DNA from 2 places in the Paenibacillus praedii genome. Region 2 is predicted to be linked to the other one. Evidence: riboswitches for the same ligand, from Rfam matches in the RefSeq annotation. Region 2 holds a riboswitch; the other holds the start of a gene.
The links. Region 2 has a riboswitch for cyclic di-GMP ahead of ACO9K6_RS12690 (EAL domain-containing protein). Riboswitches for the same ligand answer to the same signal wherever they lie in the genome.
Positions count from the first base shown of each region.

Region 1: it holds a riboswitch for cyclic di-GMP, as region 2 does, so the genes downstream of both, ACO9K6_RS15685 (S-layer homology domain-containing protein) here and ACO9K6_RS12690 (EAL domain-containing protein) in region 2, are expected to answer to the same signal.

Region 1 covers NZ_JBMWAM010000017.1:77,339-84,863, forward strand. Annotated here, with positions in the region: gene ACO9K6_RS15665 (DsrE/DsrF/DrsH-like family protein) at 1-345, shown strand, start outside; gene ACO9K6_RS15670 (metal-sensitive transcriptional regulator) at 416-682, shown strand; gene rpoN (RNA polymerase factor sigma-54) at 1,031-2,320, shown strand; gene ACO9K6_RS15680 (aldo/keto reductase) at 2,345-3,244, shown strand; cyclic di-GMP riboswitch class I at 3,396-3,479, shown strand; gene ACO9K6_RS15685 (S-layer homology domain-containing protein) at 3,833-5,506, shown strand; gene pyk (pyruvate kinase) at 5,616-7,031, opposite strand; gene ACO9K6_RS15695 (AraC family transcriptional regulator) at 7,138-7,525, shown strand, end outside.
Region 2 covers NZ_JBMWAM010000012.1:583-8,107, reverse strand. Annotated here, with positions in the region: gene speD (adenosylmethionine decarboxylase) at 1-509, opposite strand, end outside; gene ACO9K6_RS12690 (EAL domain-containing protein) at 658-3,564, opposite strand; cyclic di-GMP riboswitch class I at 3,660-3,744, opposite strand; gene ACO9K6_RS12685 (Gfo/Idh/MocA family protein) at 4,006-4,998, opposite strand; gene ACO9K6_RS12680 (GntR family transcriptional regulator) at 5,191-5,586, shown strand; gene ACO9K6_RS12675 (DUF5808 domain-containing protein) at 5,602-6,993, shown strand; gene ACO9K6_RS12670 (P-loop nucleotide/nucleoside kinase family protein) at 7,000-7,525, opposite strand, start outside.

The DNA.
Region 1 (7,525 bases), on a different contig from region 2:
AATACGCTTCGCAAAGACGAGGTTGTAAAAACGGACAAGGGACTGCTCGAGAAGGCGTTTGGATGGATGATGCCGCGCGGCGCGAAGAAGCTCGGATTGTCCAAAATGAATATGGCCGGCATGGGTCCACAAATGATCAAGCATGTCATGAAGAAACATAATGCACTAAGTTTGCCTCAGCTGATTGAACTTGCTCAGGAGCAAGGCGTGAAGCTGGTGGCGTGCACGATGACGATGGACCTTCTTGGATTGAAACAGGAAGAATTGATTGATGGGTTGGAGCTTGCGGGCGTAGCCGGTTATTTGGGCGATGCGACAAACGCGAAGGTGAACCTGTTTATCTAAAAAGGTATGACGAACTTTTTTGTCACCTTATAATATACCAATAGATGTATATCATTAGGGGGTTACGACCATGGATTACAATTATACGGACCAAATAAAGACACGTTTGAGAAGAATTGAAGGGCAAGTGCGGGGGATTCTTCGCTTAATGGAGGAAGGCCAGTCCTGCAAAGACGTCGTGAGCCAACTTTCCGCGGTTCGAAATGCCGCGGATAAAGCGATGGCACAAATTGTCGCCGAGAACTTGCAGCAATGCCTTCTTGAGGAACAATCGGCGGGCAGAGACACGAACAAATTGGTTCAAGATGCAGTTGAGCTGCTGGTAAAAAGCCGGTAAACCCGGCCGAGGGTCGGATCACAGGTATAAGCTAATAAGGAGCCGATTGATGTATACGGTACAAGTAGGTCAATTTGTTTTGAGTTTGAAAATTCTCATCTACTTGATGTCCGGTATGGCAGGAGTGCTGGGCATCCGCATCAAAATGAGACAGTGCTATCAACTATGACATTATGAAACAGACGATCCAGGAATCCGACTAATTGGGTGATCCAACAAGGTATAGAGCTAACACTATACACATAGATAACACTACACACATAGATAACACAGAGTACTTGTCATGGATTCAGGTATAATACATAGTAATAGAGAGCGTTTACAACGAAAAAGCCAGGGGGAATGCACATGGAAATCTCATTGACCGCCCTGCAGGAACAGAAGCTGCTGCTTACCCCTCAGATGCGGCAGTCCATGGAAGTCCTGCAAATGTCCGCCTTGGATTTGAGCGAGCTTATCAAGCAGCAATCAATGGATAACCCTTTTATCGAGCTTCAGCCCGCTAAGGATTTCTCCGGCCATCAAGCAAGAAGCTCCGGACAAGATTGGTGGCTAAACGTCGACCATCCAAGCGAGCCCGCGTTAGAGTCGGTATTGGTTGAGCAGCTTACTTACATGAAGCTTGACCGTACGGTTCTGGCCTTGTGCAAATGGATCATCGGCAATCTGGACGAAAAGGGCTATCTTTTATATGACAAAGATGAGATTTCCGCTTTAACAGGCGCTTCGATAAAGCAGGCAAGCGAGGCAGTCGGCGTCATACAAGGCTTAGAGCCGTACGGTGTGGGGGCTTCAACATTAGCAGAATGCCTGATCCTTCAATTGCGGCATCAACAGGATTCCGATCCCTTAGTTATTAACCTTGTCCAGCATGATTTGCTCCAAATCGCGGAAGGTAAGCTGCGATTGCTGGCGGAGAAATACGAAACAGAGGCTGCGGAAATTAATGCCGCCATTGAGAAGATAAAGTCGCTCAATCCGAAGCCAGGAGCTTTATACGGCAGGGAGAAGCCGCAATATATTATGCCTGATCTTCAGCTTGTGCATATGGAAGGGAAATGCAAAGTATTCCTTATAAATAGTTTTCTTCCAGAGATCACATTAAGCAGTTCTTATTTGAGCATAATGAAGCAGGATGCTTCGAAGGATATCCAGCGCTATTTGAAAAAAAACTGGCATGCGGCAAAAGGGTTAATCGACAGTATCGAGCGAAGAAAGGCGACACTGCTGAAGGTGTCCGGCGTTATTTTCGAGCTGCAGCCGGAGTTTTGTGAGAAAGGCTCCGTTCATATACGTCCAATGACCATGAAGCAAATCGCCGAGGTGCTGCACGTGCATGAATCAACGGTAAGCCGTACCATAAGCCATAAGTATATTCGAACGCCGTGGGGACTGTTCGAGCTTAAGCATTTCTTCTCCTCTTCTATAAAACATGCTGATGGGTCAATGATTTCATCGATTTATATGAAGGATCGAATTCGTGAATATATCTCAGCAGAGAAGGAAGCCTCGCCATTATCCGATCAGCAAATCGCATCGCTGCTGCAAAGCGAGGGCTTGCTGATCTCACGCAGAACGGTGACTAAGTACAGAGAACAAATGAACCTGCCGTCCTCCATAAGGAGGAAAAAACAATAATAATAAAATAAGGAGCTTGAAAAAATGCCTGAAATGAACAATGAAATCAAGAGCCGAATCCAAAAGACGCTGTCAGAACGCAAAGTTAAGCTGCCGGATGGCATGGAGCTGCCTAGGCTCGGTCAAGGTACTTGGTATATAGGGGATGACCCGGCCAAGAAAGCGGATGAAATTCGCACGCTTAGGCTGGGCGTGGAACTGGGGATGTCCTTGATCGATACTGCGGAAATGTATGGCGAAGGCCGGTCCGAGGATAGAGTTGGCGAGGCGATTCAAGGAATTAGGGATGATGTGTTTCTCGTTTCTAAGGTGTACCCCCATAATGCGGGACTAGAGCGGATCGTTAGAAGCTGCGATGCAAGCCTAAAGAGACTGCGGACCGATTATCTGGATCTTTATCTGCTTCACTGGAGAGGAAGCGTGCCGTTAAGCGAAACGATAGAAGGGATGGAACGGTTAGTGGCGTCAGGAAAAATCAAGCGCTGGGGCGTTTCGAACTTCGATAAACCCGACATGAAGGAGCTGACTTCCTTAGCGGCCGGCACTCACTGCGCAGTGAACCAAGTGCTGTATCATCTTGGCTCCAGAGGGATTGAATATGATTTGCTCCCTTGGCTGAGCGAGCGGCATATCCCCGTTATGGCGTACAGTCCGATGGCGCAGGCAGGGTCCTTAAGACAAGGACTGACTCATAACGAAGCGGTGATAGACATTGCGGACAGCCATGGAGTTACACCGCTTCAGCTTATGCTTGCTTGGACAATTCGTCACGAGAATGTAATCGCAATACCGAAAGCATCGACGGAAGAGCATGTTCTTCAAAATGCAGCCACAGCCTTAATCGAGCTATCGGAAGAGGATTTGCGCAGACTTGATGAGGTATATCCTAAACCGTCCAGAAAAGTGCCTCTTGATATGATATAATGCACTGAAATTGTAGTAGAGCCGACCTGCTCAGGCCGGCTTTTTTATGCTGTAACTAAAGTGAAGGATATGGAAGAATTATGTCGAAATATATCGAAACTTGTATAATAATAGTATATTGATATAATGAAGTAGAATTATTTTTTCAAAAATTTGAAAAAGGCAAAGTTATCGAAAGGTAATGACGCAAAGCTACAGGGGCTAAAGTGTTAAACTATGCCAGCCAGTTGCCGGAATAAGCTGTATTCATGCGAGCTTATCCATCTGCAGCCGGGATAAGTTTTTTTGTGTTAGGCCTTTTCGAAATCTCACAAGAAAGGAAGCGCACACAGTTGGGTCTATCAAACTGCACGAAATGCGGGCAAGTCATGCTGAATAGACAGTCATTTTTTTGCGAGGGATGCATGGAAGGGCAAAGAGACGATATTGAGCGAGTGAAAACTTACTTGAGGACGCATTCAAAGCCATCTCTAATAGAGGTACATAGAATGACGGGTATCCCGGTCAACACCATTCAACAGTTTATTAAAGAGGGCATCATTACAAGAAACTAGTTCATTTAATATGAAAATGAGGAGATGTCTACATTTGAAAAAGCTTCGTCTATGGAGTAGTTTATTGATCGTCGCCATGCTGCTGCTTTCCTTTGCAGGACAGGGCTTTGCGGCAGAGCCTGATGAGCAGGTATCCGAAGAGCAGCGTGAGGAGCTAAAGCTGGAATTTAATGACGCTGCTGAAGCAGGCTGGGCTATGGAATCCATTGGACTTATGAAATCCCAAAATATTTTGTCAGGCTATGAAGACGGAAGCTTCCGTCCTAATCAGTTCGTCAGCCGCGTTGAAGCTGTCGTGACGGCTGTCCGGCTAATGGGCTTGGAGGAGGAAGCGAAAGCGAAACCCGCCAATGAGAGGCTTCATTTTGCCGATGCGTCGATGATTGATCAGCAATATAAATGGGCGAAAGGCTACGTCATTGTTGCTCTAGAGCAAGGGCTGTTCTCTACGTCGGAGTCCAAGCTTGATCCAAGTAAACCGGCGAGCCGCATATGGGTGTCCGCTCTATTGGTGAAAGCGCTCGGCCTTGAGAAGGAAGCGCTTGCTCAAATGACCGTCGTGCCTGATTTCAAGGACGTGAAGGATATTCCAGCCGGCGCGATTGGCTATGTGAATATGGCTGTGGAGCAAGGTGTAATTGCCGGCTACCCGGATGAAACCTTTAAGCCGAACCGGAACGTAACCCGCGCAGAACTGGCCACGCTGCTGGTCAGAACAAACGACAATCTGCTGGAGCAATCCGGAGCGATCACAGTAGCTGGAAAAATTACAGCGCTTCAATTCGGCGGCAATCAACCTGCGGATGCTGCAGCGGGTTCAAGCACTTACGGCTCTATTGCAATTGAAAGTTTTAATGGAGATGCGCTTGTCTATTCGATTTCAGCTGAATTGCCGGTTCCGTTTTATGATCGGTTTATTCCAGCGTCCGGGCTCATCATTGGCGATGCTGTATCGCTGACAGTAGAGAATGGCGCCGTTCTGAAAGCCAGCTTTATCGATAAAGAGCTTGTCAATGAAACGACTGCGGGCATTCGTGAATTTGAATTAGAGCTTGAGATAGATGAGGATAACGGCTTGAAATTGGAATATGAAAATAAAAACGGCAAGCCAAAAGCCGAGGTTGAAATAAAGGTCGATGGCGATAAAGAGAAATTGAAAGGGCCGGAAGCGATTCAGCAGCTGGAAGCCTTCTTTGCGGCTGTCATGCTGACGCCAGAAATGTCCAGAGACGATATACAGTCGCAAATTTTTACAGCGCTTGAAGTAGCTGATAACGGATTTAAAGAATTCGAGATCGAAATAAGGTTTTCGAATGGAAAGAAAATAGAATTCGAAGTGGAAAATGATGAAGAGTCAGCCGAAGAAGAAAACCTTTATGGAATCGATGAATTTAAGCTGAAAGCTGAGCTATGGAGCGGCCAAAAGCTTAAGGCTGAGTACAAATATGATGATGGAAAGTCCGAAGCGAAAATGGAGCTCGATAGCCAAAAGCTATCCGGAGCCAATGCGTTACGGGCTATTGCAGCATTTTTCGAGCAAGTATCCATAACGGATGACATGAGCAAGGATGAAATTGTTGAGCAAGCGCTGGCTTATTTTGAAATTGAGGAAAGTGCGATTAAAGACTTGAGGCTCGAAATCGAATTTTCAAACGGAAAAGAAGTGAAGATTGAGCTCGAGAAAGACGACGATGACGACGATAATTAAGTCTATCTGATGCGGAAGTGAAGCCCAGCATCTTCGCCAATTACAAGTCAATGGAGAAAAGGGAGCATACAATAACTACGGTTATCGTTAAGCTCCCTTTTCTTATTCCTTATACTTGTGCAATTTTAATCAAATTAGTCGCACCTGCTTGTCCGATCGGCACGCCTGCTGACAATACAACGGTGTCCCCAGACTGAACGATTCCGGTTTGCACGGCATTGCGCGTTGCGGACTCGAACATTTCATCCGTACTTGACACGCTGTCCCCTTTGACCGGTATAACACCGGAGAGCAGACAAATTTTTGGCAACACATGATCATGCTGCGTAATCGCAATAATTGGCGCTTGCGGACGATACTTGGAAACCATACGCGCCGTAAATCCGCTTTCCGTGAAGGTAAGGATGGCTTTCGCATTCAGCTCAAGCGTGGAGCTGACGACGCCTTGGCTAATAACCTCTGTAATATTCGTGCTTTGCTTCGCTCTGCGCTTATCGAATTGCTCTTTGTAGTCGATCATCGATTCCGCTTTTTTTGCGATCGTGGCCATCATCTGTACCGATTGTACCGGATATTTGCCGGCAGCCGTCTCGCCGGAGAGCATAACCACGTCCGCCCCTTGGATAACCGCATTCGCGACATCGCTTACTTCGGCTCTAGTAGGGCGAGGGTTTTGCTGCATCGATTCAAGCATATGCGTGGCGACGATAACAGGTTTGCCAACGAGGTTGCATTTGCTGATCATTTCACGCTGCATCATCGGCACATCCTCGATCGGCACCTCAACGCCAAGATCGCCGCGAGCGACCATAATCCCATCGGAGGCTTCGATAATCGCATCAATATTACTCATGCCTTCCTCGTTTTCGATTTTCGAAATGATTTGAACATGCTCAGCATTCGATTCTTCAAGGATACGGCGAATTTCCAAAATATCCTCTGCTTTGCGGACGAAGGAAGCAGCGATGATTTCGACATTGTGCTTAAGTCCAAATGCGATATGCATGACGTCACGCTCCGTTACGCCAGGCAAGGTCGTTTTAATGCCGGGCAGGTTGACGCCCTTTCTAGGCTTCAGCGTTCCGCCGCTTATAATCTGACAGCGTACTTCGGTTTCATTTACGGAAAGCACCGTAAGATCCACAAGACCGTCGTCAATTAGAATCCGGTTACCGGGCTTGACGACCAAAGGCAGCTCAGCATAATTGACCGGCAGACGGCTGGCATCGCCAAGCACTTCTTCCGTTGTTAGAACGAGTTCTTCACCGGCTATAAGCTCGCAGGATGCTTCCTTCAGCTTGCCGATGCGTACTTCCGGTCCTTTTATATCCATCAGGATCGGCACGAAGGTATTAAGCTCCCGCGCCGCTTGCCGTATATTTTCCATACGCATAACGTGATCTTCAAGTTCTCCGTGAGCCATATTCAATCTGCCAACGGTCATCCCAGCTTTAATCATTTCCTTGACGGTTTCAACGGATTCGCAAGCGGGTCCCATGGTACAGATGATTTTTGTTTTTTGCATGTAGGTAGGCCTCCTCGTTTTTACCATTGTAACGCGAATTCTCGAAAGAAACTATGAACTATAGTATAATAGAGGAACTATAGTATTGAGGACGGGAGCGTTTATTCTGATAACCATTATAGACATGCATCAAGACAAAGGAAGCGATTGGTACGAAGAGGTCACTGGGAAGCGGACGGCCTTCCACCTTGCGCTAGTGACCTATGGAAAATGCGTTTATTGGGTCAAGCATGAGAAGCTTATTTTAGAAAAAGGCGATTTGCTGCTTATTCCCGACAATACTCCTTATTATAGTAAAAGCGTGCCTACCGTGGTTCATACGAAAATAATCGTTAATTTCAGTCTAAACGCCGCCGACAGCAGACTGCCTGTGCTTCAACGTCAAGAGCCGCTTAAGCGGCGGTTAGGCTGCTATGAGGTCATCCATGAACGATTGCGGGGTATGCTGCACCAATGGACGGAAAAGCCTGCCTATTATGAGCTTATGGCCGAGG
Region 2 (7,525 bases):
TCAATCGTCATAATGTCCGTATCGAACGAATGAATCAAGTAGTTGAGCGCCTTAAGCGGTGAAATCTCACCGCAAGTCGATACGTCGATGTCAGCTCGAAACGTGCTGATTCCTTCATTCGGGTGATATTCCGGGTAAGTATGTACCGTTATATGACTTTTATCCAAATGCATAACGACTGAATCAGGCAAGGGGCCAGGAGACTCTTCAAAAGATTCCGTAGGCGCCTCATCGACGGGTCCCTCCGATACGAGCAGAGTCACGCTCGCGCCCTGCGGAATGTAATCCTGCTTCGCTATATTAAGCACGTGGGCCCCTATAATATCCGACACCCCGTTCAAAATTTTCGTCAGCCTGTCTGAGTTATACTGCTCGTCAATGTAAGCGAGATATGCTTCGCGCTCTTCCCTCGTTCTCGTATAACAGATGTCATACATGTTGAAGCTCAGTGACTTCGTCAAATTATTGAAGCCATGCAGTTGAATGCGCTGCTCAGGCGTTAATTTCAACGCGAATCCCCTCCTTTACATTTACTACTATTTCCTATTACCCATTGGCCGATGCGACAAAACTGATTTTGGCAAAAAAAACAAAGCATCCCGCTGCCGGTCGATGCCGATTGCAGGATGCTTTATTTCCTATCTCTATGAAGTTCACTTATTTCAGCCTTTGCAGCTCCTTTATACGCAGCACCGGGTCACCTATATCATTTTGCGTTTGCGGCAGGATGCCCTCGAGCTGCTTAATCGCCAATATATTCAGTCCATTGACCAGCTCTGCATGCTCAACTTCCTTCATTTGAAATTGCACCCCATATTCATAAATCTTATCGTCTATTTCATTTGTCCAGACAATAAAGCCATGTATTTCATACATTTGATTCATGATTTGAGTCTTAAACTTCAATAAAATATCGCTGTTTACCGGCAGCTTAACACCGACCATAAATCGAAGACCGCCAGAACCGATATTCACGACAAATACTTCTGTGCTTCCAAGACTCACCCTTCTTCCTTTGAACATCGAAATCGTCATTTCAGCAATGATACTGTACTCTAGCTCGATTCGAAAGTATTTTCGGCGATTGATGATCGGCACTTTTTTACGCAAAAGCGCAGCCGGCATTAAACGGGAGTTATCTTTTAAATATTCCACAATAACCTCCGGATTAACTGGTCTGCTAAAGTAATAACCTTGTATTTCATCACAACGCAGCTCACGTAAATAGTTGAACTGCTCTTCTGTCTCAACGCCCTCTGCTACGACCTGCATGTTCAATCCTAGCGCTAACTGTATAATGCTTTGAATAATAAATTTGTTAGATTGCTCCGCAAGCATCTCCTCAACAAAGGAGCGGTCAATCTTAATCGTATCCAGACTCAATTGCTTAAGCAAGTAAAGTGAGGAATAGCCTGTTCCAAAATCATCGAGCGAAACTTTAATCTTTCGTTTCCTCAATTCAACCAAAAGCTCTGTTATGACCTTCTCATTGCTAATAAAAGAGCTTTCCGTAATTTCAATTTCCAAGCGATCAGGAGAAAAGCCAGTTTCCTCAATGACTTGGTCAATGATCTGCAATATATTTTGCTGCAGCAGCTGTTTCACAGAAAAGTTCACGGATACGGTGATCGCGGGCAGCCCCATACTTTTCCATTTCCTGCACTGCTTGCACGCTTCGCGCAGTACCCACTCACCGATCGGAACGATTAGCCCCGTTTCCTCCGCGATCGGAATAAATTCCGCAGGTGATACCTGTCCCCAGTCCGGATGATTCCAACGCAGCAATGCCTCGACTCCAACAATTTTCATCGAATGCGATTGCACCCTTGGCATGTACTGCAGGTAAAGCTCACCCTTAGCTAGCGCTTTTCGCAGGTCGTTGCTTAGAGCAAACAGCTTAAATGTCTGTACGTTTAATGAAGAAGAGTAGCTCTGGGACTGGTCTCTTCCGCTTGACTTGGCATAATACAAGGCCGTGTCCGCATTTTTCATCAGGCTTTCAACAGATTGTCCATCCTCAGGCGACTGACTAATGCCGACACTGACGGTAAGATTAAGCTCGAATCCCTCTACAAGGAAGGGCTCCTTAATTAACTGAATGGCAGCATTGACAATAGCCGTCACTTCACTTTGCATATGAAAATCAGTTATGACGATGGCGAACTCATCTCCACCGAGACGGTAAGCTATTTTACCGTTACTCGAAAAGCCTTTCAACCTATCGGCTATTCGCTTCAGCAATGTATCTCCTATCGGATGTCCTAATGTATCATTGATATATTTAAACCGATCCAGATCAAGCAATAGAACAGCTAGCTTTTGATTGTAAACTTCACAGATTTTAAGCTGCTTCTCGAGCTCCTCCTCGAACATCCTCCGATTAGGAAGCTGCGTCAAATAATCGTGATAAGCGAGATAATGGTTCTGCTCCTCCGTCTTGCTCCGATCGGTAATATCCAATACGGTTCCGATGATAGCTCTCTCACCCAGGTGAGTTATGCACTTATAATGAACCTCGCAAATGATAATACTTCCATTCCGCCTTATTACCCGATGACACAGATCCGTTAATGACTCACCTACCCCTAGCTCCGATATCTGGCCAGCTATCGATTTCCGGTCATTGCTATGAATCATTTCAATAACCGATAAACCTATTAATGTGTCATAACCCATCATAATGTCCAACTGCTTATTCGTATAAACAAACCGATCCTTCTGCGCGATAAAAATGCCTACGAGCGATTGCTCTACGATGCTTCGATATTTCATTTCCGCTTCTCTAAGAGAACGCTCTACCAGCTTCTGTTGCGTAATGTCCTTAGCAATGCCGTAAATTCCGATTAATTCATCGTTGATTATCATCGGAATATTCGTCACATTTACCTCTATAATCTCGCCATCCTTGGTGACGCCGGTCGTGTCATAGTTTAGCGGAGCGCGTGTCCTCACGGATTCCTCAAATTGATGAATGGTCATCTCGAGGCTTTCTTCAGCAACAAAATGATGAAAGCTGCCGCCTATAATTTCCTCTTTGCTATAGCCGAACATTTTCTCAAGAGCAGAATTGCACGACAAAAAACGACCATCCAAGTCAAACGAAAAGACAGCGTTTGGATTATTTTCGAATAATGATTTATAGTTTTGCTCTTCTACAGTTAAACGATGCTGCAATCTCTTGCCTTCGGTTACATCCTGTATCGTTCCGATTGTGATTGTTACTTCATCATTAGCATCCTTGACGTGGCTGATGTGAGACAACACGTCTCGCATCTCTCCATTTGGACGGACAATCCGAAACTCGCTATCGAGAGTTTCTTTCGTTTCAAGGGATAACTTGAAATTTTGGAGTACGCGATCGCGGTCTTCAGTATATATCAGACCGAAGAAAGCCTCCTCACTCACGGGGAAGTCATTGTCAATTCCACAAATAACAAACATTTGATGGGACCATGAAGCCTTCTGCCGCACATGATCAAATTCCCAATAACCCAAATTGGCTATTTTCTGAACAACCTCAAACCGGTTGTCGCTGCCCGTTTGACGCATAATATTTTGTTCCACTTTTCGAGTTCCCTTCCTATGTATAAAATATGCGTCAACCTGATGTTTGGAGGAAGAGTTAATCCAGCAATAACTGCAATAATCGTTATTCATCCTTCGATAACCCGGTCACCTTAAGAAATACCTATTAGGCCTGTTGGCTTTGCGTCGTTGCTTTCGACAATTTTGCTCTTAACAAGGACTTTAATCTTAATTAATTATTCCATAAAATCTTCAAGTATTCCATAACCAAATTTCAAGTAATTAGGTATAAATTTTTAACCAAAAAACAAGCTGTCCCATAAAGCTCGTGATACATAAATTCCACTCCCTCTCCACTTAATTTGTAAAAAAAAAGACCACCGACGTTATCGTCCATGGTCAGGCATTAAGGTGAGATAGCGATACAACTGACTCCGGAAAATGGGGGCGATGAAAAAATCCATTCCATCGGTCGAATGATTACAATACAACAGAATCTGCTGGATACACCAGTCCGATCTGTCTTCTTGCCTCGTCCATAATTTCCATCGTGGCTATCGAATTTTGAAAGGTATTTACCGAAGACTCCGTTTTACCAGCCTGAATTAGCTCAATAAACTCCTTAGCCTCGTAGTACATCAATTTACTGCCCATAGGCTGTGAAATATCTTCAATCGTTCCGTTCCGATATTGAATTTCGACCTTTCCAGCTTCACTGATCTTGTCAATAACCATACTGCCATTTTCCCCTTGGATCTCTGAAGGAATCAAGGAGTGTGTAATCTTCGAATACATAATGACTGCATCCATACTCTTATATTGCAGCACGATGCTTCCCTCCCCATCGACGCCGGATTCGAGTATGACACCGGTTGCTTTGATAACGTCCGGCTTGCCGAACAGCGCCACCAGCGGGTAGATACAATAAACGCCCAGATCCATCAAGGCCCCATTCGAAAAAGCCGGATTAAACGCATTGAGCACCGTACCGGACTTGTATGCGTCATATCTCGAGGAGTACTGGCAATAGCTCGCAAAATATCGACGCACCGTACCTAGCTTTTGCACATTTTGTTCAATGGCTTTAAAGCTGGGAAGCAGCGTTGATTTGAGTGCCTCCATCAACAATACGCCGTTCGCTTGTGCGGCAGCGATCATTTGACGCATCTCGTTCACATTCGAAGCCATCGGCTTCTCGCACAGCACGTGAATGCCTTTATTCATGCAGGCAATCGCATGATCCTTATGGAAGGAGTTCGGGCTTGCAATATATACAGCATCGATCTCACCGCTTGCAGCCATCTCCTCTACATCTGTAAAAATATGAGCGATACCGTGCTTGGAGGCAAATGCGCTTGCTGTCTCCTCTTTACGTGAATAAACCGCCTTTAAAGCGAAGCCCTCCACCTCGCGTGCCGCATCAATAAATGCTTCCGTAATCCAGTTCGTTCCGATCACACCAAATCGTATCATATTAGCTGCTCCTTGAAGTTATTTATAGGATTGTTCTTCTATTTTTCTCATACAATGTGCTTGAGCACCCTCGTTTATTATAGCTTTAGATGACATAGTCTGTCCAAATTTTCCAGCTGGATTTTTGACATCCTATTTTATTTGTATTATTATCTGCAATACAAACAATACTTTATTGCAAGAGGTGATCCGATGATTATTACATTAGACTATAATAGCGAAATTCCAATCTACGTTCAGCTTCGAAACCAAATCGTCATCGGAATTGGCGTAGGCGGATTGGTCCACGGGGAGAAACTACCGACGGTAAGACAGCTGGCAGATGATTTGGACGTGAATGCCATGACCGTCAACAAGGCCTATACCATTTTGAAAAACGAAGGCTTCATCTCCATCGATCGCAGACACGGCGCCAAGGTGGCGACGGAATGCATCAGAAATTCTGATTTCAATGCGAAGCTGGAACGCGATTTAACGCTAGTTATTTCAGAGGCTTGTCTTAAAGGAGTCGGACGCGAGGAATTCATGTTTATTTGCTCCAGCATTTTTGCAGCAGCTGCCGTTAAAAACCACCCCTTACCTGAATAGGAGGAATTACTTTTAATGAACAATCTGATGCTAATTATACCAACCGTAATTGCTTACATTATCATTCTTGTCCTTTATCTGAATCAAGCAAGGACGGGCAGCTCCATTTTGTTTGGCGTTACGCTCCCATCGCACGCCTTGGAGGATGCTTCCATTAAACAGCTGAAGTCTGATTACAAGCGCGCTTATACACGATTCGGTATTATTGCCTTTGTTAGCATCACACCTCTATTTTTGCTCGCGGACTACTTCTCTATGGCCTTTATCTATACGTTTATATGGTTTGCAGCATTTCTCTACACCGCCAAGCTTCCGTTCAACAAATTTCATCGCCTGACCACCGCCCTCAAAAGAGAAAAGGACTGGTTTGTCGGAGAAAAGCGCATCGTCCGTATTGATACTAAGATCAACCTGTTGAAAAAAGCCGGGGTCATCTCTCCACACTGGTTTTTAATTCCTGCTTTAATTTCTATGAGCCTGATTATCGCTTCTATTTCCAATGCCAACCTGCTGTTAAAAATGACCGGAGTCGCTTCACTCATCATGACGATCGTTCTATTCGGCATTTATGGAGCTTTTCGCAATATGAATATGAAAATCTACAGCGATAATCAAGATATCAATGCGGCTATCAATCGAGCGGCAAAGCGCTACTGGTCTGTCCTATGGTTAGGCATGGCCATATTTGAGAGTCTTAACGCCATTATCGCTTATACGATTTTGACGCAAGGCAGCTCGTCTAACTTTGACTTATGGGTAATTGGTATCGTTATGGTTTCTCTGGTTCCTCTTGGGGCGATATTCTACGTACATAATAAGGTTCGTTCTCTTGAGGAAAGTCTGGCTGATACAGACGGCCAAGGTATTCTGACCGATGACGACGAATACTGGATTAACGGCTCGACCTATTTTAACCCTAATGATCAGTCCGTCATGGTACCTAAACGCATCGGCATAGGGACAACCTTCAACATGGCAACCCGTACTGGAAAATGGATGCAATACGGCGGGATGGTGCTTGCCGTCATCATCGTATTGCCGCTTGCCGCGATGGCGGTTCGAGCGGACCATACATCGCCTGCACTGCTCATTCAGGAAGACGGCAAGGTTATTATCGATTATCCTTTGTACGATTACAGCTTCCACCTGAACGATATTCAAGAGCTTACGCTCGAGGAGACTGTCCCGAGCGGCTTCCGAACCAACGGGGCAGCAACGGCTGAGTATGCTCGCGGTAATTTCTCCTTAGAGGAACTGGGAGCAGCCAAGCTTTATATATTCAAAAATAAGCCACCTTACATCTTTATTAAGCTGGACGGCTTGTACGTTATTTATAATAAGCAAGACCCTGCTAAGACGAGAGCCGTTTATCAACAGCTGAACAATAGCAAACCCGCTGCAGAGTAACATGAGTCAAGTTGCGGCACCGTAAATAAAAGCTTCCAAAACGGCTAAAGCCTCTTGGTCTAACGGCTTGGAATTATCAAAATAAAGCACTGCCGCTGCTGGAATACTCCATTTCAGCTCTCGCTTCACAAGTGATTGGCTGAACTCGCTCCAGTGCTCGAGCTTCCACCGATCGATCTCTAAATCTCTTTGAGAGATACGGCTGTAATAAAGCTGCTCGTCTGGAAGCGTAACAAACACAACCTTTACATCAACATCACCTAATGAGGCCCCGATTGCTGAGAGCTCCTGCTCGATCCAATCCGGGGTCTCTGTTTCTTTCGTAAATGGACCAATGACCAGCGTATCCGTCCCGATTGCAATATTCTCTAGAGCGGCATCCATTGTAATACGGTAGCCTAGATCTCGGCAAAGCTCCTTGTATGCGGCAGAATCCCGGTCACTAGGATCAAGTCCTGCTTGCGTCATAAGCGCGACAGCCGCTGGACGAAGAAGTGTATCCATATCAAAAAATGCTGCACCGCTTCTCCTT